DNA from 4 places in the Desulfobaculum sp. SPO524 genome. Region 2 is predicted to be linked to each of the others. Evidence: predicted binding sites of a transcription regulator. Region 2 holds the regulator's gene; each other region holds the start of a gene.
What was found. The regulator sigma-54, encoded in region 2, starts transcription at its own class of promoters, with help from an activator protein. The targets are predictions, from matches to a motif close to CTGGCACGGNNNNTGCTT.
Positions count from the first base shown of each region.

Region 1: ACI3L3_RS03365 (flavocytochrome c) is a predicted target of sigma-54. The motif match lies at 3,126-3,143, and genes of this name have one in related genera.
Region 3: ispD (2-C-methyl-D-erythritol 4-phosphate cytidylyltransferase) is a predicted target of sigma-54. The motif match lies at 3,310-3,327, and genes of this name have one in related genera.
Region 4: ACI3L3_RS08340 (NifB/NifX family molybdenum-iron cluster-binding protein) is a predicted target of sigma-54. The motif match lies at 2,490-2,507, and genes of this name have one in related genera.

Region 1 covers NZ_JBJDSB010000001.1:802,804-810,240, forward strand. The annotation lists gene hutH (histidine ammonia-lyase) at 1-1,314, opposite strand, end outside; gene ACI3L3_RS03365 (flavocytochrome c) at 1,455-3,041, opposite strand; gene ACI3L3_RS03370 (sigma 54-interacting transcriptional regulator) at 3,271-4,797, shown strand; gene ACI3L3_RS03375 (hypothetical protein) at 4,913-5,503, shown strand; gene ACI3L3_RS03380 (hypothetical protein) at 5,844-6,071, opposite strand; tRNA gene ACI3L3_RS03385 (tRNA-Ala) at 6,315-6,390, opposite strand; gene ACI3L3_RS03390 (tRNA-binding protein) at 6,766-7,119, opposite strand; gene ACI3L3_RS03395 (PFL family protein) at 7,160-7,437, opposite strand, start outside.
Region 2 covers NZ_JBJDSB010000002.1:868,331-875,767, reverse strand. The annotation lists gene rapZ (RNase adapter RapZ) at 1-490, opposite strand, end outside; gene ACI3L3_RS09515 (PTS sugar transporter subunit IIA) at 493-942, opposite strand; gene hpf (ribosome hibernation-promoting factor, HPF/YfiA family) at 939-1,496, opposite strand; gene rpoN (RNA polymerase factor sigma-54) at 1,603-3,057, opposite strand; gene lptB (LPS export ABC transporter ATP-binding protein) at 3,282-4,004, opposite strand; gene ACI3L3_RS09495 (LptA/OstA family protein) at 4,006-4,509, opposite strand; gene lptC (LPS export ABC transporter periplasmic protein LptC) at 4,512-5,078, opposite strand; gene ACI3L3_RS09485 (KdsC family phosphatase) at 5,075-5,617, opposite strand; gene kdsA (3-deoxy-8-phosphooctulonate synthase) at 5,607-6,419, opposite strand; gene ACI3L3_RS09475 (CTP synthase) at 6,585-7,437, opposite strand, start outside.
Region 3 covers NZ_JBJDSB010000002.1:711,084-718,520, reverse strand. The annotation lists gene ACI3L3_RS08860 (hypothetical protein) at 1-824, opposite strand, end outside; gene ACI3L3_RS08855 (Nif3-like dinuclear metal center hexameric protein) at 1,395-2,204, shown strand; gene ACI3L3_RS08850 (zinc ribbon domain-containing protein) at 2,295-3,026, shown strand; RNA gene rnpB (RNase P RNA component class A) at 3,066-3,427, shown strand; gene ispD (2-C-methyl-D-erythritol 4-phosphate cytidylyltransferase) at 3,511-4,710, shown strand; gene cysS (cysteine--tRNA ligase) at 4,834-6,291, shown strand; gene ACI3L3_RS08830 (transporter substrate-binding domain-containing protein) at 6,515-7,437, shown strand, end outside.
Region 4 covers NZ_JBJDSB010000002.1:601,677-609,113, forward strand. The annotation lists gene ACI3L3_RS08325 (YjdF family protein) at 364-786, shown strand; gene ACI3L3_RS08330 (hypothetical protein) at 852-1,136, opposite strand; gene ACI3L3_RS08335 (rubrerythrin family protein) at 1,278-1,772, shown strand; gene ACI3L3_RS08340 (NifB/NifX family molybdenum-iron cluster-binding protein) at 1,949-2,443, opposite strand; gene hisF (imidazole glycerol phosphate synthase subunit HisF) at 2,674-3,453, opposite strand; gene hisH (imidazole glycerol phosphate synthase subunit HisH) at 3,443-4,087, opposite strand; gene rfaD (ADP-glyceromanno-heptose 6-epimerase) at 4,280-5,251, shown strand; gene ACI3L3_RS08360 (hypothetical protein) at 5,352-6,017, opposite strand; gene mutL (DNA mismatch repair endonuclease MutL) at 6,131-7,437, opposite strand, start outside.

The DNA of each region.
Region 1 (7,437 bases), on a different contig from region 2:
AACGTCGTCGGCGGCCAGGAAGCGGGACAGATGCGTGAAGTGCGGGTCCACGAGGCGCAGGCAGCGCATGGCGGCGTTGCGGGACACGTGGGACAGGGCAATGCCCAGGTTCTGCAGCTTCAGCACCACAGGCAGCGGCTCGAAGTTGGAGGTGGGGAAGATGGCGCCCTTGATGTGGCCGGCGTCAAGGTAGTACTTGGCGACCTGCTCGGGGGTGTCGGCGCTGGGCTCAATGCCCACGACAACGGCGGGGTTGTCGTCGGAGGAGTTGACCTGCACGTTCCACTTGGCCACGGCGTCGTCAAGGGCTTCCATGGCGGCGCCAAAGGTGAAGGCGGTGGTCCGGTAGCTCAGGGGGTCCTGCAGGGCGCGGCCCTTCATGGGCTGCCACAGGTAGCTGCCTTCCAGCTCATCGCGCATGACCTTGGAGGCCTTGGCAAAGCAGGTGAAGGGGCGCACGTCGTTGACCTGCTTCAGGAAGGGAGCAACGTTGCCGTTGAGGCCTTCGAGGGACAGGCCAAAGACAACGGGAGCCACCTTGAGGAACTGCTCGGCTTCGCTGAGGGCGAAGGCGGACTTGGCCATGGCCGGAGCGTTGGTGCTCAGGATGGCGAGGGCGTCCTTGCCGGAGGGCTTCAGGGCCTTGATGCCAGCCTTGGCGAGCGCCTCGGCGCCGGACATACGCTCACCCTGGAAGTCGGCCTTCCACTCGCCCATCATCACGAGGCCGATGTGGGGAGCAAGGGTGATGTCGCATTCGCCAACGGTGCCACGGGAGGGCACGACGGGCAGCAGGTTCTTGTTCAGAAATTCCTTGTAAAGCTCGGCAACGTAGGGCTGGGCGCCGGTACGGCCGCAGAGCATGGTGTTCAGACGGATGGCCATGGTGGCGCGCACCATGCGGGGCTCCATGTCGGGGCCGACGCCAGCGCTGTGAGCGCGCAGGGCATTCACATTGAACTGCTCGGACAGGCGCAACACCTCGGGGGTGAGCACGCGCTTGCCGCTTTCATCCACATGGAAGATGGACTTGTCTTTGTTCAGACCAACGCCAACGGTGAGGCCGTACACGGGGCGGCCTTCGGCGGCGAACGCCATGAGCAGCTCGCGGCTGTCCTTGACGCGCTTCATGGCGGTGGTGTCGATGGAGACCTGAGCGCGGCCTTCAGCGATGTCCACAAGCTGAGCGAGGTCCATATCGTGACCGTTCAGGGTCACAATCTTGTGGCCGGCCCATGCGGTGCAGGCCATAACCTGCATAGCGGCGAGGCAGATGACGGCTGCCACAAGCCTGCGGGTAGCGGAAAAATGCATTGTTTCCTCCAGTTGAGCTCTTCTGATGTATGTCCAAACCATCGGCTTCCGGGTGACGGAAAAAGTCAGGCCGGGGCGCTCCCTAGCTGACGACCCTCCGCCGTCAACGCGCCCCGGTCGTTCCCAGGAAGACGAAATATCTATGCCTTGCTCAGGGCGGCCTTGCGTCCGGCCAAACGGCCAATGACCAAGGTCTCGGCAACGGCGCAACTGCCCAGACGGCTTGCGCCGTGGGGACCGCCCGTCACCTCGCCGGCGGCGTACAGGCCCGGGATGGGCTGGCCGGAGCGCATGTGCATGACCTGCCCCTCGGTGTTAATCTCCACACCACCCATGGTGTAGTGCACCTTGGGCCAGCAGCGAACGGCGTAGAACGGCCCTTCGTCGAGCAGGACGGCGCGGCCCATGGGCTTGCCGAATTCCTTGTCCTCGCCGGTGCGCACGGCCTCGTTGTAGGTGGCGACCTGCTGCTTCAAGCCCTCAACGGGCATGCCGAAGTGCTTGGCCAGCTCCTCAACGGTGCCAAACTCCCACGCCACGCCGTACTTGAGGCAGGCCTTGAGGGTCTGCGCGCGCTCTGCGCCCTTGGCGTTACAGAACACCACGGGGTAGACGGGGTGCCCCTCGTCGTCGAGGCGGGTCATAACGGCTTCGGCTCTGGCCTTACGGTCGGCCAGTTCGTTGACGAAGCGCTTGCCGGTGCGCACGTCCACCATGATGCCATTGGGGAACCCGGCGATGGTGTTGAACTGCGACACCATGCCAAAGCCCTTCTCGTCCGGGGAGGTCCACGGGCCGAGCTGGATCAGGTTAATCTGCACGGGAGCCGCGCCAACGCCGAACATGGCCTGCATGCCCTCGGATGTTGCGCCCGGGTGGTTGGTGGAGTCGATGCGTCCGTCCAGATTGGGGTTCTGCATCATGCGGAAGCGGCGGTCCTGCGAGAAGCCGCCGGAGCACATGATAACGGCCTTGCGGGCGCGGAAGCGGCGCAGTTCGCCTGTGCTCTCGTCCGGGAACTCGTAGCGGTCACGCACAACGAGGCCCATCACGCCACCGTTTTCGTCCATGACAAAATCTTCCAGCTTACAGCGGCTGCGGAAGGCCACGCCCATCTTTTCGGCGCTCTTCTTCAGGGGGCGGATGATGCCCGCGCCGGAGCTGATGGTGGTCTGCAGAGTACGCGGCACGCTGTGGCCGCCGAAGTGCTGCAGGAACGGCTTGTACTCCACGCCGTGCTCAAGGGTGAACTCGTAGGCGGGGCGCGTACCGGCGGCGACAATTTTCAGAAGGCCCATGTGGTTCAGGCCGCGGCCAGCCTTGAGCATGTCCTGGACCATAAGGTCCACGGAGTCCTTGATGCCTTCCTTCTCCTGCAGGGGAGAACCGGCAACGGCAAACGCGCCGCCGTTGATGGCGGAGTTGCCGCCAAAGACGGGCATCTTATCCACGACAAGCACATCCGCTCCGGCCTTACGTGCCTCAAGGGCGGCGGCCATTCCGGCGAATCCGCTGCCGACGACGATAACGTCGTACTCCTTGTCCCACGCACTTACGGGCGTGCGGGATTTCTCCACGGGGACGTCCTTTTTTTCCTCTCCGGTCACGCAGCCCTGGAGCATTCCGGCGGCGAGGCCACCAGCCAGGACCGCCCCGGCGCGCAGCACGTCCCGGCGAGACTTGCGCGCACTCTGGGGTGCGGAGCGCTTCGTTTCGGTTTCTTTCATATCGAGTGAAAGCTCCTTGCTTGCGAAAACTTGCGTCGTGTCGACTCGTTCACGCCCGCCTTATGGCGAACGACCACGCCATAGAGGCAGAAAGCGTGCCAACGTTCACAATGAATAAATTCAATGCGTTACAAACGGCAGCACACAAAAACGCGAAATATAGCGATTGACATGTGCGACATTTCGCACTAATCGCGATATTTCGCGTTTCATTCGTCACGGAGTCTCCATGAACACAAATGATTTTTTCCACCACGCCACAGTGCGCATCTGCGGCAGCCTCGACATCGAAAAAGCCCTCTATGACTGCTGGAAATACTTGCGCCAGCATATTCCGGCAGATGGTATGTACATTAACATGTTCCGCCCAGACGTAAAGGCAATTCGCTTCATCGCGCGGGCCGATGCGGGCGGCGGCAACCCCATGAACGAGCAGGTCGCCATCACCGACGACATGTGCCGCACCCTGCTGGAACCGGATCGGCCACGAATCCGCATCCTTGCCGACCTGGACGACGATCCCGTCACCGGGCGCGTAGCCGGAACCATCTATCCGGTGGACACATCAATTTTGCTCATGCGGATGATGATTGAGGACCGCCACCTTGGTGTTGTGGGCCTGCACGCCCACGGACGCGGGCGGTTCCACTCCGGGCACGGCACCCTGCTCAGCCTGCTGCACGAGCCTTTTGCCATTGCCACGGCAAACGCCCTGCGCCACCGCAAGCTCCTGCGCACCAACTCCCGCCTGACGCGGGAGAACCAGTTCCTGCGCGAGCAGCTGTCCGAAAGCCGCAGCGGCGCGGTCATCGGTGACGAGGGCGGCCTGCAAACCGTGATGAAACGCGTGGCGCAGGTGGCGCCGCTGTCCAATACGGTGCTGCTGCTGGGCGAAACCGGCGTTGGCAAGGAGGTCATTGCCAGCGTCATCCACGCGCGTTCGCCGCGTCATGACGGCCCCTTTATTAAGGTCAACTGCGGCGCAATACCCGAATCCCTTATGGACTCCGAGCTTTTCGGGCATGAGCGCGGCGCGTTTACCGGGGCGACCCACGCCAAGAAGGGCGTCTTTGAGCAGGCCCACGGCGGCACCCTGTTTTTGGATGAAATCGGCGAACTGCCGCAGAGTGTGCAGGTGCGCCTGCTGCGCGTTTTGCAAAACCATCAGGTGACGCGCGTTGGCGGCAGCATGCCGCGCGACGTGGACATCCGCATCGTCACCGCCACCCACCGCAACCTGCAAAAGATGGTCGAAGTCGGCTCCTTCCGCGAGGATTTGTGGTTCCGCCTCAACGTCTTTCCCATCACCATTCCGCCCCTGCGCGAACGCCCGCAGGACATCCCGGATTTGGTGACGTGGTTCTCGGCGCGCGCCGCGCGGCGCCTGAGCCTCAGCCGCGTGCCCGACGTCCCGCCCGAGGAAATGCAGCGCCTTATGGCCTACAACTGGCCCGGCAACGTGCGCGAGCTGGAAAACTGCGTGGAACGCGCCATTATCCTCTCCGGCGGCGCCACCCTGCACTTCGACTGGCTGGCGCAGACGCCCCCGCGCCCCCAGCCCTGCCCGGACCCGCAGGACGCGCCCTTTACCCCGCGTACGCTGGACACCGTCATGGCCAACCACATCGCCGCAACGCTGGAGCAGACCAAGGGGAAAATCCATGGTCCCGGCGGCGCGGCGGAGCTTCTGGGCCTCAATCCCAGCACCCTGCGCAGCCGCATGAAGAAGCTGGGCATCTGCCGCGAGCACGGCTAACAGCGCGGCCATGGCGCGCCGCAAGGCGACGCCATAGAGACGCCATGGAGATGAGAGGACACCACGCATCGTCACCGCACCCCGCAACACCCATTTGACCCAGCACGAGGACACCATGTGCGACATCACCACCCGCGCCGAGCGCGCCCTTGAACGCGCCAAACGCATCATCGCCGACACGCGCATTCTGGACATCTGGCCCAGCCACGGCTGCCGCATCAATACCGTCGGCTCCGTACGCACCGGTCTCATCATGGACCACCGGGACATTGACTTTCATATCTACTCCACGCAGTTCCGCCTTGCTGACAGCTTTGCCGCCATTGCGGAGCTGGCGGAGAATCCGCGCATTACGCGCATCACCTACGACAACCTGCTCCGCACCGAGGAGCAGTGCGTGGAATGGCACGCGTGGTACCGGGACGACAGCGGCGACGACTGGCAAATCGACATGATCCACATCCTTGAGGAGTCGCCCTTTGCGGGATATTTCGAAAAGGTGGCGGACCGCATCAGCGCGCGGCTGACGCCGGAGACCAAGGCCGCCATCCTCGCCATCAAGCACGCCCTGCCTCTTGAGGAGAAGGTCCCAAGTATCAGCGTGTACCGGGCGGTGCTGGAACACGGCGTCCGCACGGAAGACGCCTTCCGCCAGTGGCTCGCGGCCAACCCGCCCCGCGGCATTGAAGAGTGGATGCCCGAGTAGGCCGTCCGCGCGGGGCCGCCCGCAAGGCCCGGCATCTGGTGCAGTCCGCGGCGCCTCGCAGACCAGCGGCGGCGCGCATCCGCCACCGGCCTCGTCCTCGTCCTCAAGGTCAGGCGTTTTCACAAACTCGCAGACGCCCTGCCCCGGCCAATTCGTCCGCGCGCCCCGACGCGGCGCCGCGCTTCGTCGGCGTCCCTTCTCCCGCCCAGCCTCGCACCTGCTCCACATGCTCACCATGTACCGGGAGCACAGCCCCCAAACCACACGCCAAACAAAAAGGGGCCTGCGCAAAAGCGCAGGCCCCTTTTTATCTCGCCCAAAGAAAAATCGTGAACACAAACTACTCGCAGAAGACCTCAAGCAGGCTGAACACGACGCCGCAAGCAAAAAGCTGGCTCATCAGGGCGGGTACGTTCACCACGCAGCGGCGGCCAAAGCGCCGGGGCGGAGTGCAGATAAAGGAATAATTATGGGATGCGACCTGTCCCTTACGCCGCATGACGTACGGGGGGAAGAGAACCATAAACACCACAACCGCAGCACCAAGTATGAGAACTGCTTCGTGCACCTTTTTCCTACCTGCCTTGTGTAAAGGGTTTGTTCCTAAATGCACAAGCTCCACAATAATGGCGGTCGCAAATAAAACGGCCACCGGAAGCCCGGATGCCATTCTCGCTCCACCTGCGCGGGAAACACTGGATTTTTGGGTCGGCTCCCTTTGAGAAATTCGTCACGAAGGCGACAGGGAGGAGCCCGGGGGAAAAAATACGCGCCAAGCTGAACGTGCTTGGCGCGTGGATATTTTTATGAGTGGTGGAGCTGAGGAGAATTGAACTCCTGACCTCTTGAATGCCATTCAAGCGCTCTCCCAACTGAGCTACAGCCCCACTCGGCGGAAATGGAAAATGCCGAAATGGCGGCTCCTTGTCAACAGGAAATTTTCCTCTCCGCGAATTTTTTGCAAAAGTCACCTGATTGCGATTGGTTACAAAGTCGGCCCGGGACGGCCCTTTGCCGCCCTCATCCAGCCCCGAGGCAACCAGCCCGCGGCCGGGACAGACGCCCCCACTGCGCGGGCGTTCAGGGCGCGGCACGCTGACGTGGGCACCCTCCAGCGGCCGTGGACGACAGTGGCACGCCCTTGCTGTCCACCTCCCCCCGCCAGCGCTCACGCAGGCAGAGGCGGCAGGACTCCGCCGCGGCGCAGCAGCGCGCCAGCACCAGCCAGCGCGCTGCACAGCCTTGCGGCGCCGCCATACGCCTTAGGCAAGGCGGCTGCCGTTTGGAACGTCGCGTTCTGGCACGGCCAGCACAACGGCGCCGTCCTCACGATGGAAGCCCGTCAGCAGGAATTCCGACTTCATAGGGCCAATCTGTTTCACCGGGAAATTGACCACGCCCACCACCTGACGCCCTACCAGCTCTTCCGGCTCGTAGATGTCCGTCACGCGGGCGCTGGTCTTCAGCACGCCGATGTCGCCGCCAAAATCCGCCCACACCTTATGCGCGGGCACCCGCGCTTCGGGGAAGGCTTCCGCCCGCACCACAGTGCCGACGCGGATTTCAACCTTTTCAAAATCAGTCCATGAGAGTTCTCTGGTCGCGGTGTCCTGCATCGTCTTCTCCTGTGCGGGGCCAGCGCCGCCGCATGCGCCGTTAGTTCTTCATCTGGTGGATTGGGGCCGGGATGCGTCCGCCAAGGGCAATGAAGTCCTCGGAGCCCTGCATCTGCGGCACGGCCATAATCTTGGCCTCGCCAAGCAGGCCGCCCCACGACACGCTGTCGCCAACGCCCTTGCCCGGAACCGGGATAATGCGCGCGGCGGTGGTTTTGGAGTTGATCATGCCGATGGCCATCTCGTCCGCGATGATGGCGGAGATGGTGGAGGCCGGGGTATCGCCGGGGATGGGCACCATGTCGAGGCCCACAGAGC
Region 2 (7,437 bases):
ACGTGCGGCGCAGGTCGTGGATGGAATAGTCCGAGGTGTCGATGACAAGCTCGGCCAAGTCACGCACCGGGGCGAGCAGGCGGCGCTCCTCCACAAGGGCGCGGTCCAGCCCGACGCCCTGCTCCAGCGGATGCGGACGGCGGGTGGCCGCATACCTGCGGCGCAGCACATTTTCTCCGGCTTCAATAAACACCACGCGCGGCTCCACGCCGCTTTCGGCAAGGATGCCCCGTGTCTGTTCCCATTTGGCGGTAAAGTCAGAATGGCGGACGTCCAGCCCAAGGGTCAACCCTCGATGGTACACCTCTTTCTGACGGCGAAACAGGTCCACGAATTCGGGGATAACATCCGGGGGCAGCCCGTCCACGGAGACGAAGCCAAGGTCTTCAAAAACCTTCAGGGCAGTGGATTTGCCCGCTCCGGAGAGTCCGGAGAGGATAATGACGGGAAAATCCGGCTCGGCGGCCGCTCCCGGCACAACAGATTCCATGCTTAGGCTCCCTTGATAAGGCGGACCAGTTCGTCCTTATCGCCAGCCTCCAAGAAGGCCGTGCGGAACTTCTCATCCTTGAGAGTGCGCGAAATGTGGGCAAGGATGCGCAGATGCATCCCGGCCACCTTTTCCGGCGCAAGCACAAGAAAGAAGATATGACAGGGCTTAAAGTCCAGCGCATCAAAGTCAACGCCCTCGCGGCTTCTGGCGGCAACAACGACGATGTCGTCCAGCCCTTCCAGCTTGCCGTGGGGGATGGCGATGCCGTCGCCGATTCCTGTGGTACCCAGGGATTCCCGCTCCAGCAGGACTTCCTTGGCATGTTCAGGGTCAATGCCCTGCACATGCTGCGCAGCCCCGGCCACAAGTTCGGCCAGAACCGAAGACTTGGTTCTGGCCGAAAGTTCAGGGAATATCAAATCGCTATCGACAAAATCTCCGAGCTTCATTCGTACATCCCGGGATCAATGAGGCCATACTCGCCGGTCTTGCGGCGGTAGATGACGTTGACCCGTTCGGTTTCAGCGTTGCGGAACACGAGGAAATCATACTTGAAGGTGTCCAGCTGCATGGCGGCCTCGTCGGCCATCATGGGCTTGGGCGTGTAGGTGTCGGCCTGCACGATGACAGGGCCGGATGCGGCGTCCATGTCCTCGGCGTCGAATCCGGCAAGGGCGGCGACGTCTTCCTGGCGCACGGTGTCGCGCGCGCGGCGGCGGTCCTTGTCCTTTTCACGCGTCTTGCGGACCTGTGCGGACATCTTGTCCAGCACAAGGTCGATGGAGGAGTACATGTCTTCCGACTCCTCAACGGCGGACATATTCATATTGTCCCCGGCAAGCGAGACCTCCGCGATGTGGCGAAACTTCTCCACACTCATGTTGATCTGCAATTCGGCATTGCCGGTATCGGCGTACTTGATCAGCTTTTCAAAGCGCTTGCGGGCATACTGCTTGAGATGGTCCGAAGGCTCGAAATTCTTAAAGGTCAAGCTGATGTTCATCGACGATCCTCCTTAACTGCTGGGGTTGGATCGAATACTCACCATATTGGAAAGTGTACTTGCATTCAGCCTGAAAATAAAGGGTGTTGTCGCCACTCCGCCCCTCCTAAAAGACCTGCTTGCGTTTGGAGGAGGACGGTATGCCGAGGGAGCTGCGATATTTGGCAACAGTTCGCCGTGCGATGTTGACCTGAAGCCGCCCTTTGAGGATATCGGCGATTTTCTCGTCCGAAAGAGGCTTTTTGGTATCTTCCTTTCCGATGAGTTCCTTGATGTGCGCCTTCACGCTCTCGGAACCGACCTGTGATCCGTCGTCCATACCGAGGGCGCTGTTGAAGAAAAATTTCAGCTCGAACACGCCATGGGGCGTGGACACATACTTGCTGGTGGTGATGCGGCTGATGGTGGATTCGTGCATTTCGATGTCGTCTGCCACATCCTTGAGGATGAGGGGCTTCAGACGGGTCACGCCATGCTCGAAGAACCCGCGCTGGAAGCGCACAAGACTCTCCATAACCTTATAGAGGGTCCGCTGGCGCTGGTACAGGCTTTTCATCAGCCACTGGGCGGAACGCAGGCGCTCGTTCAGGTATTCCTTCTCCGGCGCGCCGCGCCCATCCTTCACGGAATCGAGATAGAAATCATTAACCGTCAACTGCGGCAAACCGTCGTCATTGAGCACGATGACGAAGTCGTCCTCGTACTTGTAGACGTGCACATCCGGGCTGACGTACTGCGCCTCGCCACTGCCAAAGGCAGCACCGGGCATGGGGTCAAGGGTTTGCAGAAAGTCGAGGTATTCCTTGAGGCCTTCGAGGGTGAGGCGGAACTTGCGCGCCAGCGGCTTGTAGCGGCGCTTTTCAAGGTCCTCCAGGTGGTCGCTGACGAGGGAGTGCAGGATGGGGTCGTCGTATCCGTTGACCTCAAGCTGTACGAGCAGACACTCGCGCGGGTCGCGGGCGGCAACGCCCACGGGGTCCATGCGCTGAACGCGGTGCAGCGTTTCCTCCACGGCGTCCACGGAGCATTTGGCTTCCTCGGCGATTTCCTCAACGGTGCTTTGCAGGTACCCCTGCGAGCCAAGGTTGCCGAGGATAACCTCTGCGATGTCCACCTGCTCCGGCGTCATGTCCGAGAGGCGAATCTGCCATTCCAGATGCCCTTCCAGCGATGGCTTGGACGAGAGACGGGCCTCAAAGGACAAGCCCTCCTCCGGGATTTCCGCTTCACGCGCCGAGGACTGCCGCCCCGTGGAAGAGAACTCCCCGAGGTAGTTTTCCCAATCCGCGCCCTGCATCGCGTCCTGATCGCCAACGCCATCGGCCATGGCTTCGCCGTTGTCTACGGCTTCTGCCGACCGGGCGTCCTGCTCGGCCTCGGCCTTCTCCTGCGACGGCTCGACGGCGGCCTCCTCCAGAAGGGGATTCTCGAGGAGTTCCTGCTGGACCATGTCCACCAACTCCACGCGGGAGAGCTGCAGCAGCTTGATGGCCTGCTGCAACTGCGGTGTCATGACCAGTTGCTGAGAGAGCTTGAGTTGTTGTCGTAGTTCAAGTGCCATGTTGGCTTATGTCTTCTTGCGAAATGTTGGCGTTGCAGATTCCGTATCAGGCTGCCCCGTCAAAGGGGGCGGAAGTGCGACAGTGCCTACGGCATCTAAAAAAAATGGTGCTTGTGCGGACTTCGTTACCGACCGCACAAGCACCATGCCACATTCACAACAAGCTTGCAACCAAGACTGGCAAGGTTCTTGAATATAGGGATTTATATAGAATTTCCGGAAGGTTACAGACAGAACCCCTCGCCAAGGTAGACCCGGCGAGCCTTCGGATCGGCACAAATTTCTTCCGGAGTACCGCTCAGGATGATGCGGCCTTCGTAGACAAGGTAGGCCCTGTCGCAAATGCGCAGGGTTTCGCGGACGTTATGGTCGGAGATAAGCACGCCAATGCCCTTCTCTTTCAGCCCGCGCACAATTCCTTGTATGTCATCCACGGCGATGGGGTCAATCCCCGCAAAAGGCTCGTCCAGCAGCATGAATTTCGGATTTAGGATAAGCGCGCGGGCAATCTCGAGCCGCCTGCGCTCGCCGCCAGAGAGGTGCATGGCCTTCTGGTCCGCAAGGCGCGTAATGCCCAGCTCGTCCAGCAACTGGTCCGCGCGCCGCTTCTGCTCTGCGCTGTCCAGTCCGCTCTGCTCCAGAATAATCTCCAGATTCTGCCGCACGGACAGCTTTTTGAAGATGGAGCTTTCCTGCGGCAGGTAGCTCATGCCGAGGCGGGCGCGCTCGTGCAGGGGCAGCATGGTGATGGCCTCGTCATCAAGGTGCACCGCGCCGCCGTTGGGCTTGATGATGCCCGCCAGCATGTAGAACGTGGTGGTCTTGCCCGCGCCGTTGGGGCCAAGCAGACCAACAACCTCGCCCTGCGCCACGTTGACGGCGATATCCTGCACAACCTTGCGCTGCCCGTAGATCTTGCACAGATCATTGGCTGAAAGGACACTCATGCTACTTGCCGCCCCCGTCAGCCGGGGTGAAGAAGATGGCTTCCACGGGTGCGTCGCCACTTTCCACTTCGCTGCGGTTGTCCTTGAGCCACAGGCGGATAACCTTGCCGGCAATGCTGTTTTCGCCATCCTTGAGCACGGGCTTGCCGGTGAGGGTCAGCAGACCATCTTCGGCGGTGTACACAGCCTTGCGGCAGGTACCGGTCTTGCCCTCGCGCTTCAGCCGCACGTTGCCGGTGGCAACGATTTTGCGGATGGTTCCGGGCGTATCCGGCGTATCGGACGGGGTGAGGTGCACTGTCATCTTGTCGGACCAGATTTTCATATCCGGCCGGGTGACGAGCACATCTCCCGTAAAGACGACGGTCTTGCCGCTTTCGTCGTAGACGGTTTTCTGAGAGGTGATTTTGGTCGGTACGGTATCGGCGGCCGCGGCAAATGCCAGCGAGGCCGCTACGAGCACACCCGCAAGGGCGAGTGCGGCGGTGCGTGCAAACGTCTTCAAGGCTACTTCTCCCTGCCCGGGGCGGCCATGCCGTCCATGACGGACTCCACGCCCCCGGTGGCGGTGATGACATTGGTGGAAAGATCATAGACGACTTCCGGCGCGCGGAGGGTCATGCCCTCGCGCACAATGCGGACATCCTCGCGGACGGTGATAATCCGCGCCTCGCCGTCATAGTCCAGACGCTTGGAATACACTGTAGTATCGCCACTTGTCACGACAACTTCGGGCCACAATTCCGCAGACCCCGTCGCCTGATCAACGCGGCCCTTGGGAGCCACGATGTGCACCGGCTCCCGGCCGTCCTTGGTCCAGTCGATAACGGGAGCCTCAACCGTGATGCGGCCGTCCTGCTTTTCGTAGTCGGCGCTCTCGGCCTTGAGGGTCCACAGGGAGCCGTCCCCGGCGCTGCGGGTGAGCTCCACGCCCTGCATGGCCATATCCACAGGCGGGGCGGTGATGGGCACATCATCCACGGATGCGCCGCTCCCACGCCAAATGATATAGGCCGCGCCAAGCATGGTCACAAAGACCAGCACCGCGACAAGGAGCATACGCGCTCTGTTCATCGCTGTTTCCACTCCGCCCACAGGATGTCCAACTTGCCCTGCGCATCGAGGATAAAGCGGATGGCGTCGCGTACTGCGCCGTTGCCGCCGCGGCATTCACTGACCCATACGGCCATATCGTGAATTTCGGGCTGGGCGTTGGCCACGGCCATGGGCAGGCCCACGTTGGCCAGCGGGCCGGCGTCCACCCAGTCGTCACCGAGGTAGGCCACCTCGTCCATGGTGACGCCATGGGTATCGCAAATCTTCTGGAGTAGCGGAATCTTGGCCGTGTGTCCGGCGTAGTAGTCCTTGATGCCCAGTTCGCGCACGCGCTTTTCCACGGCTTTGGACTTGAGGCCCGTGATGACGGCCACCACAAGGCCTGCGCCCTGCGCCAGCTTTACGCCCAGGCCGTCCTGCACGTTGAAGCGCTTGGAGACGTGCCCGGAGGCGTCGTAGTACAGGCCGCCGTCTGTCAGCACGCCGTCCACGTCCAGCACCAGCACGCGCACATTCTTTGCGCGCTCTTTGGCGGCGGCAGTCAGCTTAGCACTCATGGGGCAGCTTCCAGAGGTTGTCGAGGTCGCGGACAAGGGCGTCCAGCTTTGTCAGCGGCCATGAGTTTGGCCCGTCGCACAGGGCGGAATCCGGGTCGGGGTGCGTTTCAAGGAAGACACCGTTCGCGCCGGCGGCAACAGCGGCGCGCGCCAGCATGGGCACGTATTCGCGCTGTCCACCGGAGCAGCCGCCCTGCCCGCCCGGAAGCTGGACAGAGTGCGTGGCGTCGAACACCACGGGGCAGCCGAGGCTCTGCATAATCGCCAGCGAACGGAAGTCCACCACCAGATTATTGTAGCCAAAGCTGGCGCCGCGCTCGGTGAGCCAAATCTTCGAATTGCCCGTGGAGCGAACCTTTTCCACCACGGAACGCATGTCCCACGGGGCAAGGAACTGGCCCTTTTTCACGTTGATGATCTTGTCCGTCTTGGCGGCGGCCACCAGCAGGTCGGTCTGGCGGCAGAGGAAGGCGGGAATCTGAAGGACATCCGCCACCTCGGCCACGGCTTCGGCCTGCTCCGGGGAGTGGATGTCAGTGATGACGGGCAGGCCCGTCTCGGCCTTCACCTGCGCCAGCATTTCCAGCCCGCGCTCCATGCCGGGGCCGCGGAAGCTGGTGACGGAGGTTCGGTTGGCTTTGTCGAAAGAGCTTTTAAAAATGGCCGCAATCCCAAGGTCCTTGGAGATTTCGGCCACTTTCCTGCCCGCTTGCAGGGCGATATCGAGGTCTTCCAGCGCGCACGGCCCTGCGATGAGGAACGGATGCGCGCACGAATGCGTGTAGAGTTCGGATGCAGTCATCATAAGCATACCCTTTTCTGCGGGGGAAGGAGGACGGGGCGCGGCGGGCGGAGGGCCGCAAAGGGCACCCTGCGCAGTGGCCCCGCTACAACCGGCGCACCGCACGCCTTCGCGCAGGTGGCGAAGGCGTGCGGGAGCGAGTCCGGCAAATGACTGGTCAAAGAGCTATTTGCCCTTTTTCTGGCCCTTGGCGGCCTTGATGAAGTCCCTGAACAGCGGATGGGGACGCATGGGATTGGACTGGAATTCCGGATGGAACTGACAGCCGAGGAACCACGGGTGATCCTTGACTTCCACAATCTCCATCAGCTCGCCGTCCGGAGAGGTACCGGAGAAGACGAGGCCGCTCTTCTGGAGCTTTTCCAGATAATCGTTGTTGAATTCGAAGCGGTGGCGGTGGCGCTCGCTGATGTTTTCCTCAGCGTAGGCCTTGCCTGCAAAGGTGCCCGGAACGAGCTTGCAGGGGTACGCGCCAAGGCGCATGGTGCCGCCCTTGTTGCTGCTTTCGTCGCGGCGTTCCACGCGGCCGCGCTGGAAGTCGTACCACTCCTTCATCAGATAGATGACCGGATCCGGCGTGTTCTGGTCGAACTCCTCGGAGTTGGCGGCGTCGATGCCGGCAACGTTGCGAGCGTACTCGATAACGGCGCACTGCATGCCAAGACAGATGCCGAAGAACGGGATCTTCTTCTCACGGGCGTAGCGGATGGCCTTGATTTTGCCTTCCACGCCGCGGGAGCCGAAGCCGCCGGGGACGAGGATGCCGTCCAGGCCCTTGAGCTTCTTTTTGGCGATGCTTTCGTCCGTGATTTCCTCGGAATTGATGTAGGTGAGGTTCACGGTCACATCGTTAGCGAAACCGCCGTGGATGAGGGCCTCGTGCAGGCTCTTGTAGGCTTCCTTGAGGTCCACGTACTTGCCCACGATGCCGATGGTGACCTCTCCCTTGGGGTGGTCGATCTTTTCGGCCAGTCCGGACCACTGGGCGAGGTCCGGATTTTTGGCGGGCAGGCGCAGC
Region 3 (7,437 bases), 160 kb from region 2:
CGCGCGCAGGCCCGTGCATCCAATCCGGTGACGCACCACATCGTCTCCGCCGGGCGCGAGGCCGTGCCCGTCACAAGGTCCGTTACGGCCTCGTGCAGAACGCGCTCCCCTGCGCCGCCCGCATCAGCAAGGGCGCGGGCTGCCGCCTCGGCGGCCTGCCGGGCCGAGTCCGCCTCGTGCGCGGCCTGCTCCTGCGCCACACGGGCCTGCACTTTGCTTGCGGCGGCCACATCGCTGGCGCGGCGGGCCTCCGCCTTGTCCTTGGTGCACGATTCCTGCGCGAGGCTGGCCGTTTCCGCCGCTGTGCGGGCCGTGGCGGCGTCGCTGGCGCAGTTGTCCGCAGCGGCAAGGGCCGAGGCGTAAGCGTGCTGGGTTTTGCTCAAATATTCACGGGGGTTGTCATCGGACGTCACCTCCACCTTAACGCAGCGCTCAAGCTCCTCCTGAAGCTGCAGGCAAATGCGCGTGAGCTTGTCGTCGGATTTTTCAATCTCGCGCACATCAATGGCGTCGGCATTGGACCACGAGCGGTCCTGCGTGATGGGCACAAACTGAAGAATGGTCAACAACTCGCCCGCGGGCATGGGGTCGCCGCTGAGGGGATATTCCACAAGCCCTTCGCCCGCCTCGCCGTTGCCTTCAAGGGCATAATCCACGCCCCGCACCAGTTCGACCTGCTCCATAACGCCACTGCCGCTGTCCACAGGGCGGCGCAGATAGCACCGCAGGTGGTCGGCATCGTCGTAGACAAAGCCCACGGGAAACCGGCGGGCACTCCCGTTTCCCTCATAGCGGACCTTGCCGATGGTGGAATCAACACTCATGTGTCCTTTGCTCCTTGTCTGGGGTTTGGCTGCACGCGTGGGACCACAGCGCCCCTGCGCTTTGCGGCCAGTTGTGCCATGGCGGATTTCCGGATGTATGCACATGTGCCATATGCCAAAGAAATCCTGCGCTGCCCTCCCTGCGCGTGCCCGCTCCCCAGCCCAATCCCCACGCCCGAAATCCCACACTTTCCTTGACCACGCCCCGCCGCGTATGGCATAGACACCGTCCGCTCGGCATCCTCCGCCCGCAGCACAGGCCACCGGAAACGCCACACAGCGTCCCCGGCCAGCTTGCGTGGGTGGTTTCTTTTTGCTATGAGATAGGGTGTTCCGATTGAAGAATCTTTCGCTTTTTGGGTGCGTTGACAAAAATACGTGCAACCGGACGCACCATGCCCCGGGAGACTGATGCCCAGCATCAACGCGCTGCATCCCGCACAGGCTCCGCCCCCGGCCAAGCCGCGTAGGCAGGACCAAAACGCCGCGCCCTCCCCTGGCACTATGCGATAAGCAGGTGCTTTCCTCCTGGCGAAGAGAGGGGAAGCACCTTTATTTTTGAGGGATACCATGGACATCCAGAACGTCATTGCCCGCATCGAACGCTCGGCCCCGCTTTGCGGCGCGGCCGAATGGGACAAAAGCGGCGTGCAGATTGCCGGGACAACCCGCAACATCACCAAGCTCGCCGTAACCCTCGACCCAACCCCACACGCCGTGGCCGAGGCCCTCGACTGGGGCGCGCAGTGCATCCTGACCCACCATCCCCTGTGCATGCAGCCCCGCTTTTTGGACACTCCGGGCCGTTTTTTGGACGTTGCCCGTGGGGTGCTCTCCCGCGGGGCGTGGCTCTATGCGGCGCACACTTCGCTGGATGTGCAGCCCGCAGGGCCCGCAGGATGGCTGGCTCGCGCCCTTGGCCTGACGGACCTCTCCATCATTGAGACCACCATCGCCGACGAAGCGCACCCCGCCGGTTTCGGCTTTGCCGGACGCCTGCCCCAGCCCCTTGGCTGGGACGACTTCGCCGCCACCCTTGGCGGGCTGATTGAGCGTGATTTTTTGCTGTCCATCGGCGCTGCGCCCGAGCGCGTGGAAACCGTGGCATACTGCACAGGGTCCGGCGGCTCGCTCATTGACGCAGCGGCAGCCACCGGAGCCGACGTTTTCATCACTGGCGACATCAAGTACCATCTGGCGCTTGAATCGGATATATTCACCGTGGATGTGGGGCACTTCTCCCTTGAGGAGATTATGACCCGCATCTTTGCCGAGGAGCTTGCCCCCGATATGGAAAAGGATGGCACCACCGTCCGTTTCTTTCCGGGGGCGGAGCCGTTCTCTCTGCATACGGGCCCCTGGCCCACGCGACACAAGTGATCACAGCCCTTACGCAAGGGACTGAATACATTCACGGCAGCCGGCAGCCGGCCGCCAAAGGCAACTGCCGAGGAGGATACCCCGTTGAGCATGTACCTCAAGCAAATCGAGCAGCTCATCGTTCTGCAGAAAGTCGATGACGAGATCATCACCCTGGAAAATGAACTGGAGAGCCTGCCCAAGGAACTCGCCGCGCTCGAGGACAAGTATGAAAAGTTCAATGAGCGCCTGAACCAGGTCAAGGAAAAGACCGACATCCTTCTGCACCAGCAGCGCGTTCTTGCCGACGAGATCGAAAGCAACGAAGAAAAGATCAAGAAGAGCAAGGACAAGCTGATGATGGCCGGGAACTCCCGCGAGTACCACGCCATGATGCGCGAAATGGACAACATGGAGAAGATCAACCGCACCCGCGAGGAAGAAAAAGTCGCCCTCGCCGAGGAGCTGGAACGTCAGAAAGAACTCCAGACGTCCATGGAGGAAGAAGGCGCAGAGCTGAAAAAGCAGCTGGACGAAAACAGCACCACGCTCAAAAAGCGCACCACTGCCGCCAAAAAGCGCCTGAACAAGCTGCAGAAGGACCGCGCCGCCGCGTGCGAAGTCGTCCCGCCGCGCGTGCTTGGCCGCTATGAGTTCATCCGCGCCCGCATCAGCCATCCGGTCATCGTCCCCGTGGACGAGGCTGTCTGCAGCGGCTGCCACATCCTCATCCCCCCGCAGGCCTTCAACGACCTGCAAAAGGGTGAACAGATCATGAGCTGCCCCAACTGCCAGCGCTTGGTCTACTGGACGAACCACTTTACCGATCCGGACGCCGCGTAGCGTCCCGCAGTCCGGCCATGGCCGGGCGTACAATATTCGGGAGTTGGACAGGTCATCGTCGCGGCCCACAAGGGCCGGGGAGGAAAGTCCGGGCTCCGCAGGGCAGAACGCTGGATAACGTCCAGGTGGGGTGACCCATGGACAGGGCCACAGAAAGCAAACCGCCAGCACACCGTGCTGGTAAGGGTGAAACGGTGGGGTAAGAGCCCACCAGCCGCCGTGGTGACACGGCGGGCTAGGTAACCCCCGTTCGGAGCAAGACCAAATAGGGAAGCGTTTGAGGTCGGCCCGACTGATGCTTCCGGGTAGGTTGCTGGAGGCCATGGGCAACCATGGCCCTAGAGGAATGATGACCGCCCCGTAAGGGGAGACAGAACCCGGCTTACCGTCCGACTCCCATCTCCGCAAGGACAGGCGGCGCGGAGGCGTTATCGCCTTCGCGCCCCTTTTGTATCCATCACCTTCCACCGCAAAGAAGACCGCTATGTCAGTCTGGGCCATACTTCTCGCCGCGGGACAAGGCTCCCGCCTCGCCGCATCGGGGCTTGCTACCAAGAAACAGTTCCTGCCCTATGAGGGCGCCCCGCTCTTTTGGAAAAGCGCCCGGACCATGGTCCGCGTGCCCCGCATCGCCGGATTCGTGTTCGTCTTCCCCGAGGGCGAAGCCGAGGACGGCGCGCGCACCGTCAAGGAGCTTGCCGCGCAGGACGACTTTTCCCTGCCTTGCCTCGTCGCCACAGGCGGCCCGCGGCGGCAGGATTCCGTCCACAACGGCCTCGCCATGCTCCCCAAGGACTGCACCCACGTCCTCGTGCACGACTCGGCGCGCCCCTTTGCCAGTGCTCCGCTCATTGCCTCACTGCTTGCCGCCATGGACGGCGGGCACGACGCCGTCATCCCCGCCATCCCCGTTGCGGACACCATCAAGCGCGTGGCCGAGGACGGCACCATAGCCGAAACCCTGCCCCGCGCCGAACTGCGCGCCTGTCAGACCCCGCAGGCCTTTGCCGTGCCCCTACTCCAGCGCGCGCACGCCATCTGCCGCGAAAAGAGCCTCGCCGTCACCGACGACGCCTCCATGGTGGAAGCCATCGGCGAACGCGTCGCCACCGTCCCCGGCGAGGCAGGCAACATCAAGATTACCACTCCGGAGGACCTGCGCATGCTCACCACCAATGCGCCCGTCGCCTACCCCTGCGTGGGCTGGGGCTACGACGTACACAAATACGGCCCGAGCCGCCCGCTGAAAATTGGCGGCATCCCCATCGACGGCGACCTGCAGGTGGTTGCGCATTCCGATGGCGATGTGCTGCTGCACGCCCTTGCGGACGCCCTGCTGGGCTGCCTTGGCAAAGGCGACATCGGCCAGCACTTCCCGGACAACGACCCCGCCTTTGACAACATCGAATCCGCCGTCCTCGTGACCGAGGTTCTGGACATCGCCCACCGCGAGGCCCTGACCATCACCCACGCGGACCTGACCATCATCGCGCAGACGCCCAAGCTGTCCACCTACCGCCGCCGCATCCGCGACAACGTCGCGCAGCTGCTGCGGGTGGACCCCGCCCGCGTCAACGTGAAGGCCACAACTGAAGAAGGCCTCGGCTTTACGGGCAAGAAGCACGGCATCAAGGCCGTGGCCTGCGTCACCGGCATGCGGCAGCCGCAGGGCGCGGAAAATTAGGCCCAAAGGTCTTTGACGCCCCACTTCATTTGAGGCATGATTCCACCCCGCCCGGATAGTGTATCCTGCCGGGGTTTTATCAACATTATCAATCCGTTTGAGGACAAAACTGGAGTACGGCCAATGCAGCTCTACAACACAATGACACGTCGTAAAGAGGAATTCACACCGCTCAGGGACAACGATGTCCGCATGTACGCTTGTGGCATCACCGCCTACGACTACTGTCATATTGGCCATGCTCGTTCCGCCGTTGTTTTCGACGTTCTGGTTCGTTACCTGCGCCACCTTGGCTACAATGTCACCTTCGCCCGCAACTTCACGGACGTGGATGACAAGATTATCAACCGTGCCAACGAAAACGGCGAGGATCCTTCCGCACTGGCGCAGCGCTTTATCGAGGCGTTCCATGAGGACATGGACAAGCTGAACGTGCTGCGTGCGGACCTTGAACCCCGAGCAACGGAACACATCGGCGAGATGATCGCCCTGACGGAAAAGCTCATAAACGACGGGCACGCCTACGCCACCGAATCTGGCGACGTGTACTTCCGCGTCCGCTCCTTTGACGGCTACGGCAAGCTTTCGGGCCGCGACATTGACGAAATGCGCTCCGGCTCCCGCATTCAACCCGGAGACGAAAAGGAAGACCCGCTGGACTTCGCCCTGTGGAAGGCCGCCAAGCCCGGCGAGCCGGAATGGGAAAGCCCGTGGGGCGGCGGCCGCCCCGGCTGGCACCTTGAGTGCTCCGCCATGAGCGACAAGCACCTTGCACTGCCCTTCGACATCCACGGCGGCGGGCAGGACCTCATCTTCCCCCATCACGAAAACGAAATCGCCCAGTCCGAGGCCGCCACGCAGACCGAGATGGCGCGCTTCTGGGTGCATAACGGCTTCGTTCAGGTGGACTCCGAAAAGATGTCCAAGTCTCTTGGCAACTTCTCCACCATCCGCGACATTCTCAAGAGCTACCATCCCGAGACCCTGCGCTACTTCCTGCTGACCAAGCACTACAGAAGCCCCATCGACTTCACCCCGGACAACATGCTTGAAGCGGAAAAAAACCTCCGCCGCATCTACACCACCCGCCGCGACATCCAGGCCGCTCTGGAGCGTAGCAAGTGGAGCGGCGCAGAACTGCCCGCCGAGTTGACCGAAGAACTTGAGACCCTCGAAGCCGAGTGGAACAAGTCCATGAACGACGACATGAACACCGCTGGCGCTCTGGGCCACGTGTTCGGCCTTATCCGCCTTGTTGGCCGCGTTGCGGAAAACAAAAGCTGGCGCAAGAGCGAAGGGGCCAAGGCTCTGTGGACGCGCGCCCTGTATCTGCTGGCCTCGTGGGGCACGGCGCTTGGCGTGTTCAATCAGGACCCCGAAACCTTCCTGGGTGAACTGCGCGACGTGAAAGTCCGCCGCTACGGCATCGATACCGCCAAGGTTGACGAACTGCTCGAAAAGCGCGCAAGTGCCCGCAAGGAAAAGGACTTCGCCACCTCCGACGCCGTCCGCGACGAACTGGCCGCCATGCATGTGGATGTGCACGACACTGCCGCCGGACAGCAGTGGGACGTCCTGTAGTCCTACCGCCACAATCACACTGATTCAGGCCCATCCCCTCCGGGGATGGGCCTTTTTTCTTTCTGCCACCTGTCGCCCTCTTCCATCCCGCCTCGCACGCCTCCTGCTGCGCGCCTCTTCTCCCCCCGCACTTTCATCCTGCACCGCTTGTCCCAAACGGTCTCTTTATAGTATTCTCTACGTGGAACCTATACCTGTAATCGGCTTATGCTACGGGACAATTATGGAATTTGGACTGAAGCGGATACCGCGCGGACGCCTGCGCCATAAGCCAGCACCCTCTCTGCTGGCTCTCAAGGCTCTACTGACCGCGTGTGTACTCGCCCTCTTCCTCCTTGCGCCGCCCGCTGGACTTTGTGCCCCGCAAGGCGACAACGAGACCATCATTGCCGCCGTACCCGAGCATTTTCCACCGCATTACATGACGGACGAAACCGGCAGGGCCACCGGCTTCGCCATTGACATCATGAATCATCTTGCCAAGCGCACCGGGCTGAACATCCGCTACGATATTTACAAAAACTGGACCCTGGTTCACGACGCCCTGCGCACCGGCAAGGCCGACCTCATCCCCAATATCGGCATCACGCAGCGGCGCTCCGATTTCCTCGAATTCACCGCACCCATCGAAACGTTCAAAATTTCCTTCTTTGTACGCTCCGCATCCACAGACCTTGAGACTCTTGAAGACCTTCAGGGCAAGGTCATTGGCGCAATCATGGTCAACGCGGGGTATACCATCCTTAAGGACTTCGGCAGCCACAAGATAATCCTTGTCAAAAGCCCGCAGGATCTGCTCAGCCTGCTTATCTCCGGGCAAGCGGATGCCATCATCTATCCGGAGCCGCTTATTTGGCGGCTGGCGCGCCTGCTGGACATTGAGGACCGCATACGAACCATTGGTCCCCCGCAAAAGGAAATAAAACGTGGCATCGGGGTGGCCCGCGGCCGCACGGAACTTCTTACGCGGCTCGACAGCGCCATACACGATTTCGTCAAGAGCAAGGACTATAACGCCATCTACACCAAGTGGTACGGCAAGCACGAGTCTGCCATTGCGTCCAAGCGCCTTGTGACCACAATGTTCAGCATAATGGTGGTCTTTGGCATTGCCATGGTGTTTTGGAAGTATTTCGGCACGCGCGA
Region 4 (7,437 bases), 270 kb from region 2:
CCAAGGGGCCGTGCGGCAATGCCGCGCGGCCCCTTTTGTTTTGCGCAAGGGTTTCGTATGGTGGTCAGGTTGTTGAAAAGACAGGGTGTTCACAAGTCAGGGCGAACACGCGCGGGCAAAGCGCAAGGCCGGCGCGCCGCTACAGGGCGCGATGGTTTGGAGCTTTGACGGAAAAGCGCGAGCGCTGTTGTGGACAGCCTGCGAGATGAGCGCGCCGCCGTGGCGCGCTTTGGCGTTGACGTTGTCCGGAAAGAAAACACGGTCCGGTTGGTAGTCCGGGCGCACGTGTCCTGCGTGTCAGTAACCTTCCCCCCTTGGGTTGTCCGTTTCCGGATGTGCACCACAGTGAAAGGGGAAAACCACATGGAGTTCTATCGCACGAGTTTTTCAATTGTTTTTGAGGACGGCTTTTGGGTTGGGTACGCGGAAATACGGTATCAGGACACCTTTCGCGTGGCGCGCTGCGTTTTTGGCGCGGAGCCGACCGGCCCGGAGATAGCCGCCTTTGCCACTGGTCCGCAGTATCAGCGGCTGGCCTTTTCGCGTCCATTTGCGGCGCAGGAGCGGACGCGCCGGGCGGCGAATCCAAAGCGCCGGCACCGCGAAATAGCGCGTGAGCGCAAGGCCGCCTACGGCGTGAGCAAAGCGCGTGACGCCGCCAAAGAGCAGTATCTGGAAGACAAACAGATGCGCAGGAAGGCGGCGCGGCAGCGCCGTGACGCACTGCGGGAGCGCCGCTTTGCCGAGCGGCAGGAGAAGCGGCGGCAAAAGCGCCGGGGGCATTAGCGCCGCAGGACAGGGCGCATGACAAAATGGCGCGCAGACGCCAGCGGAATCGTCATCGCGGCGTATTACGTCGCCCCGCCTCCTTGCCCGACGAGGAGCATCAGGTCGTCAAGGTTCGGCGGTCCGCAGGCTGCGGGCTGGTAGTCGAGGAATTGTTTGAGGATGATTTCCCCGCAGCCGGGCGAAAAGTAAAAGACGCTGTACGGGCGGTCGTCCACGTTGAGGGCGTACATTTGCATATCGTTCGCTGCCGTGTTTTGATTCACGGCGTGGATAAACTTGTCCTGAAGCCGGGCGGTTTCCCCGGCCGCGACATCCTGCATACTGAGTGTTATGCGGTACCAGTCCATGGCTCCTCCTTGGTGCGGGGCGTGGACGGACAACGGATGAATTTTGATGTATCACCGAATATGCTACATCAGATTGAGGAAAAACGGCAAACCACAAGCGGTTTGCCATCCCCAAAAAAAGCTCTCGTAAGGAGACGTGAAATGAGTAAGACCACAGCGAATTTGGAAGCGGCGTTTGCCGGTGAGTCTCAGGCCAACCGCAAGTACCTTGCCTTTGCTGAGAAGGCCGATAAGGAAGGGCTGGCACAGGTTGCCAAGCTGTTCCGCGCAGCCGCCGCTGCGGAGACGGTGCACGCGCATGCGCACCTGCGTCTGCTCAAGGGCATCGGGTCCACCAAGGAAAACCTGATGACCGCTATCGCTGGCGAGACGCATGAATTCAAGGAAATGTACCCGGCCATGATTGAGGACGCCAAGGCCGAGGGCGAGCGCGCGGCAGAGCGGTACTTTGGCTTTGCCAACGCCGTTGAGGAAGTGCACGCCTGCCTGTACGAAAAGGCGCTGAATGACCCCGAAGGTCTGCCCGCCACGGAATACTACGTTTGTAGCGTGTGCGGCCACGTGCACGAAGGCAAGCCCACGGAGAAGTGTCCTGTCTGTAGCGCCAAGCCCGAGGCCTATTTCCTCGTGGACTAATGGCGCAGACGAGCCAATACGGCGCGGCTTGTGGCATTGACACTGGCCGCGCCTGTGCGCGCCGTGCTGCCGTGTGTGGCGGCTGCGGCGCGCAAAATATGATTGACCGTCCCCGGCCGTGCCGTGGGCGGTCTTTTTTTATGGCGCGGGGCCAGTGGATTTGCGGTGGCTGTGGGTTAGCGTCTGCCGCCACCCATACCGCGTCCGCCGCCACCGCCCATGCCGCGACCGCATCCGCCACGGCCGCCTCGGCCACCGCCCATACCTCGGCCCATGCCGCATCCTGCGCCCCGTCCGCCGCCTTGGCCCATGCCCTGACCTCGGCCCTGTCCGGACTGCGGCGTGGTGGGTGCGGTCTGGCCGGATTCGGCCTGTGCGAGGGCGTCGCTGCATGTGGCGGCGTCTACGGTGATGATGCGCAGCCCCGCCTGCGTCAGCGCGGCTTCGGCCTTGGGGCCAACGCGGCCGGTGATAACGGCCTGCACGCCAGCGTCCACAACGGTCTGCGCGGCCTGAATGCCCGCGCCCTGCGGCTGTGTTGCGGCGGTGTTTTCAACGGCTGTGGTCTGCCCGGTTTCCGTGTCGTGGATGAGAAAGACCGGGGCGCGGCCAAAACGCGGGTCCAGTGCGCTGGTGAGTTCGGGGCCGGTACTGCTGATTGCATACTTCATGAGGAAAACCCTCCTGTTTTTGTGTGTTGCTTTGTTGCTTTGAAGTGAGCAAAGGCTGTGCCGGATGGTGAAAGTCAAGGAATACAGATATTTATGATTTTGCCTTGTTCTGAATAGGCGCATGTTTCGCCTGTTTCTGGGCGAGTCTGGGCGCAATGTGCGCCCAGACGAAAAAGCCCCCGCGCGGGTGCACGGGGGCTGGAAGTGCCGGAAAGGGGCAGGTTGGGCGTTTACCAGACGCTGCGGACTTTGACGCCGCGCTGCTGCATTACGTCCTTGCATTGGCGGATGGAGTATTCGCCGTAGTGAACAATGGAGGCGATGAGCGCCGCCGAGGCGTGGCCTTCGGTGATGGCGTCGGCCATATGTTCTGGCGTGCCAGCACCGCCGGAGGCGATGACCGGAATGTGGACGGCGTCGGCTATGGTGCGGGTCAGGTTCAGCTCGTAGCCGTCCTTGGTGCCGTCCGCGTCGATGGAATTGACGCAGAGTTCGCCTGCGCCAAGGGCTTCGGCGCGCTTCGCCCATGCGATGGCGTCCATCCCCATATGTTTGCGGCCACCGTGGATGACGATTTCATAGCCCGAGGGAATGGCCTCGGACACGGGGACGCGCAGGACGTCCATGCCCACCACGATGCACTGCGAGCCAAAGGCCGCCGCGCCTTCGGAAATGATGTCCGGGTTCTTTACGGCGGCTGAGTTGACGGAAATCTTCTCCGCACCGGCAAGGAGCACGTCGCGCATATCGCTGACGGTGGAGATGCCGCCGCCAACGGAGAAGGGGATGAAGATTTCCTGCGCCACGGCTTCCACAACCTTGAGCATGATGCCGCGGCGCTCGTGCGAGGCCGTGATGTCGTAGAAGACCAACTCGTCCGCGCCTTCCTCATAGTAGGTGCGCGCGGTGTCCACCGGGTCGCCGATGTCGATGTTGTCCTTGAACTTAATGCCCTTGGTCAACCTGCCGTCGCGGACATCAAGGCACGGGATGATGCGTTTACTCAGCATCTTTGACCTCCAGGCAGTAGTCGTGGAAATTCTTGAGCAGGGCAAGGCCGGGCCTGCCGCTCTTTTCGGGATGGAACTGTACGGCCCACAGACCTTCGCGCCCGTGCATGGCGCAGAATTCGTGCCCGTAGGTGGTGGTGGCCAGAACATACTGCGCGTCCGCGTCCGGGTAGTAGCTGTGTACGTAGTAGAACTCCGCACCCGGCTCAATGCCCCGGAACAGGCGCTCGTCGGGATTCTTCGGCGTGACGGCGTTCCAGCCCATATGCGGGATGCGCACGGGGGTGCCGTCCTCTTCGGTCATGTCGCCGGTAAAGCGGCGGCAGATGCCGGGGATGATGCCGAGGGTGGTGGTGGTGTTCTCCTCCGACGAGTCCAGCATAATCTGGCAGCCCACACAGATGCCAAGAAGGGGCTTGCCGCTGTCGATAAGCGAGGAAAGTACGGAGTCCAGACCGGTGGAGGTCAGTTCATTCATGGCCTGACCTGCCGCCCCCACACCGGGAAAGATGACGCCGTCCGCACTGCGCAGAACGTCGGCATTGTCCGTGATGGTGCATTCTATGCCCAGATGGTCGAGGGCGCGGCGGACGGAAGTCTGGTTTCCGGCCTTGTAGTCGAGTATTGCGAGCATGTCTTTCTCCTTCGTAGAACTCAGCAAATTAGACAATATGCGGCTGCAATACAAGTGCGGGATTGGCTCTGCGCCATTTTGCGCCGCCGCTCACTGGTGGAGCGCATCCGCGCGCGTGGGGGTTGCCCTCATGTGGGGCGGGAGTATACAAAGCTGGTTTGCGTAGCACAAACCACAACCAACGGAGATGGTATGTATATAGTGACCGGCGGCGCGGGCTTCATCGGCAGCGCCTTTGTGTGGAAGCTCAACGAGATGGGCATTCATGACATCGTGGTGGTGGATGACCTCGGCACCGGAGACAAGTGGCGCAACCTTGTGAACCGGACGTATATGGACTTCGTGCACAAGGATATGTTCCTTGAGATGATTCTGCACGAGGATCTGCCCTTTGACGTGGACGCCATCATCCATATGGGCGCGTGCTCCTCTACCACGGAGCGTGACGCCAATTACCTGATGGAAAATAATTACCGCTATACGATGACGCTGGCGCACTTTTGCCTTGAGCACGACGTGCGCTTTATCAATGCTTCCTCCGCCGCAACCTACGGTGACGGCGCGCTGGGCTTTGATGACGACCCGGCGGGCATCCCTGCGCTGAAGCCGCTGAACATGTACGGCTACTCCAAGCATTTGTTCGACCTGTGGTCCCTGCGTACGGGCGCGGTGGACAAGCTGGTCAGCCTGAAATTCTTCAACGTGTTCGGCCCCAACGAGTACCACAAGGGTGACATGAAGTCCGTGGTGTGTAAGGCCTTCTCGCAGATTGGCGATACCGGGGCCATGCGCCTTTTTGCCTCGGAGCGTGACGACTACCCCGACGGCGGCCAGAAGCGTGACTTCATCTATGTGAAGGACTGCGTGGATGTGATGTGGTGGCTGCTGAATAATCCGCAGGTGAACGGCATCTACAACCTTGGCACTGGCTCCGCCAGAACGTGGAACGACCTCGCCCGCGCGGTGTTCAGTGCCATGGATGTGCCCGAGGATATCCAGTACATCGATATGCCCGAGACCCTGCGCGGCAAGTATCAGTACTTTACTGAGGCCAGCATGGATCGCCTGCGCGGGGCTGGTTGCCCTGTGGACTTTGCGCGCCTTGAGGACGCGGTTGCCGACTACGTGGGGAACTACCTCGCCACGGGCGATCCGTACCTGTAGCCGCGAAGGCCGGGCGGGCTGGTTCGCCCACACGATTTGAAAAAGGAAACGCCGGGTGCGCAGTGCGCATCCGGCGTTTTGTGTGCTGTGTGTGCTGCGGCTACAGGCCGGGGAGTTCCACGGGCGGAAAGTCCGCGGCGTCCAGCTCGTGCCCCAGTTTGGAGAACAGGCGTGGTTCCAGCATTCTGCGGCCCTTGCTGGGACCGTCCACAGGAGTAAGTTCCTTGCCGTCGTAAGTGATGCTGGTGATGAGCGGTTCGTCAAAGCCGAAGTCCGTGAAGGTGTCCACGCTGACGTTCAGCAGGGCCGACCGGAAGTCGCCTTCGAGGGCTGGCAGGGTAAAGGTCTGCGTGCCCTTGTCGACAGAACCGAGCAGAATAAGCACCTCGTCCTTGGCAATTTGGGTCAGGAAGGGGCTGAGGTGCACCGGCGAGGGCGTGGCCGCGACATTGTCGGGGTACAGCTCAACTTCGGGCACGCCGTCGATGCAGGCCGTCATTTTGAGGCTGTTTTCAAAACAGTAGGCGGCGCGGTGGTACAGGCGGTGGGCATTCCACCAGCCGGACCACGAAAAGCCCACAGCCTCCGCGAATTTTCCTGCAAGCTCCTCGTCAAAGTAGAGAATGCCCTTAAAACAGTTGTTGGCGAAGTAGGGCGTGTTGTTCTTGCCGAGACAGTGCTTGTAAATCTTGTGGACAAAGCGCTTCGGGATGGACGTGATAATCACATTATTCTTGTATCCCGCGATATCGATTCGTAGTTCCATATCGTCTCCTCCGGTCACATAGCAATGACAGGCATCCTGTGGTGTAAAGGATTACCTAACCACCGCTTTTTCCTTTAGGCAAGGAAAATCGAAGAAGGCAACTGTCCGCCCGCTTACACTTTACGTTTAAACAGCCGCTCCAGGTCGCTGAGGCCCCACTGTACCTGCACGGGGCGGCCATGGGGGCAGTAGTCTTTGCCCGGGGTGGCGCGCCATGCTTCCAGCAGGGCAAGGGCTTCGTCGCGGGCAAGGGTTTGGTTGGCCTTGACCGCCGCTTTGCATGACAGCATGGCCCACAGGTCAGTGATGCCCTTGGCTTGTTCGCTGAGGGCGGCGCGCAGGTAGTCCTTGGCCCGTGCCGCCGTGAGCAGCGCGGGGATGGCCGTTACCGCAAGCAAGGTGTCCGAGCGGCGCTCTAGGGAGAAGCCAAGGCGGCTCAGGTCCGCCCATATCTCATCCAAAAGCGCGCCCTCGGACGGGTGCAGGGCCAGTTCCAGCGCAATGGCCAGCGGCTGGCTGTCGCCGCGCTCTCCCGCCTGTTCAAAGGTGTGGTAGAGCACGCGCTCGTGCGCGGCGTGCTGGTCGACAAGGGCGAGGGTGCCGTCCCGGTAGCGCAGGATGAGGTACGTGTCCGCCAACTGGCCGAGGTACTCACTCCCATCGCTTGACGGCGCGGCAAAGATGGGCGGGGCTGTTTCGCCAACGGAGTCGTACAGGTCCGCGTTGCTGGATACGGCAGGCTCATGCATGGCCGCGGCGCGCGAGGCGTCCGGCGCAAGGTCGAGGAAGTTTTCGCGCTCGGTCATGCGCTTGAATTCGGAGTAGGTGGAAAAGCCGGGGCGCGTGTCGTCAAAGTCCGCCGCGTGCGCGGAACCGCCGGATACCGGCTCATAGGCCGAACGTGACGCCGGACGCGTCGCAGCGGGGGCCGAGGCGCCAAACGAGGAGGGCGCACCAGTGGACGGGTCTGACGCCGCGCCAAAGGAATCGGGCATGGCGTCCATAGAGTCCATGGCGCTGGCCGTTCCGGAGGAGCCGGGGGCGTTCCCTGCGTGGTCTGGCACACTGACGTCTTCGGCGTAATGGGGCTGAGCCGAAGCGTCCAGCGCGGTGATGATGGCGCGGCGGATAACGGAGAATACCGCCCGCTCGTCCCGGAAGCGGACCTCGGTTTTGGCCGGGTGAACGTTGACGTCCACATGCTCGGGCGGGACTTCCAGAAAGACCACGGCCTGCGGGTATTCGCGGGTGAGCAGGCGGCCTGTGTAGGCCTCGCGTACTGCGCGCAGGAGCACCTTGTCCGTCACGGGGCGGTTATTCACATAAAAAAGGATGCGGTCCGCGCGGGCCTGCGCCGTACGGGGGCTGCCCGTGACGCCGTGGGCGCGGTAGCCGTTTTGCTCGTGGGCAAAGGGCATCA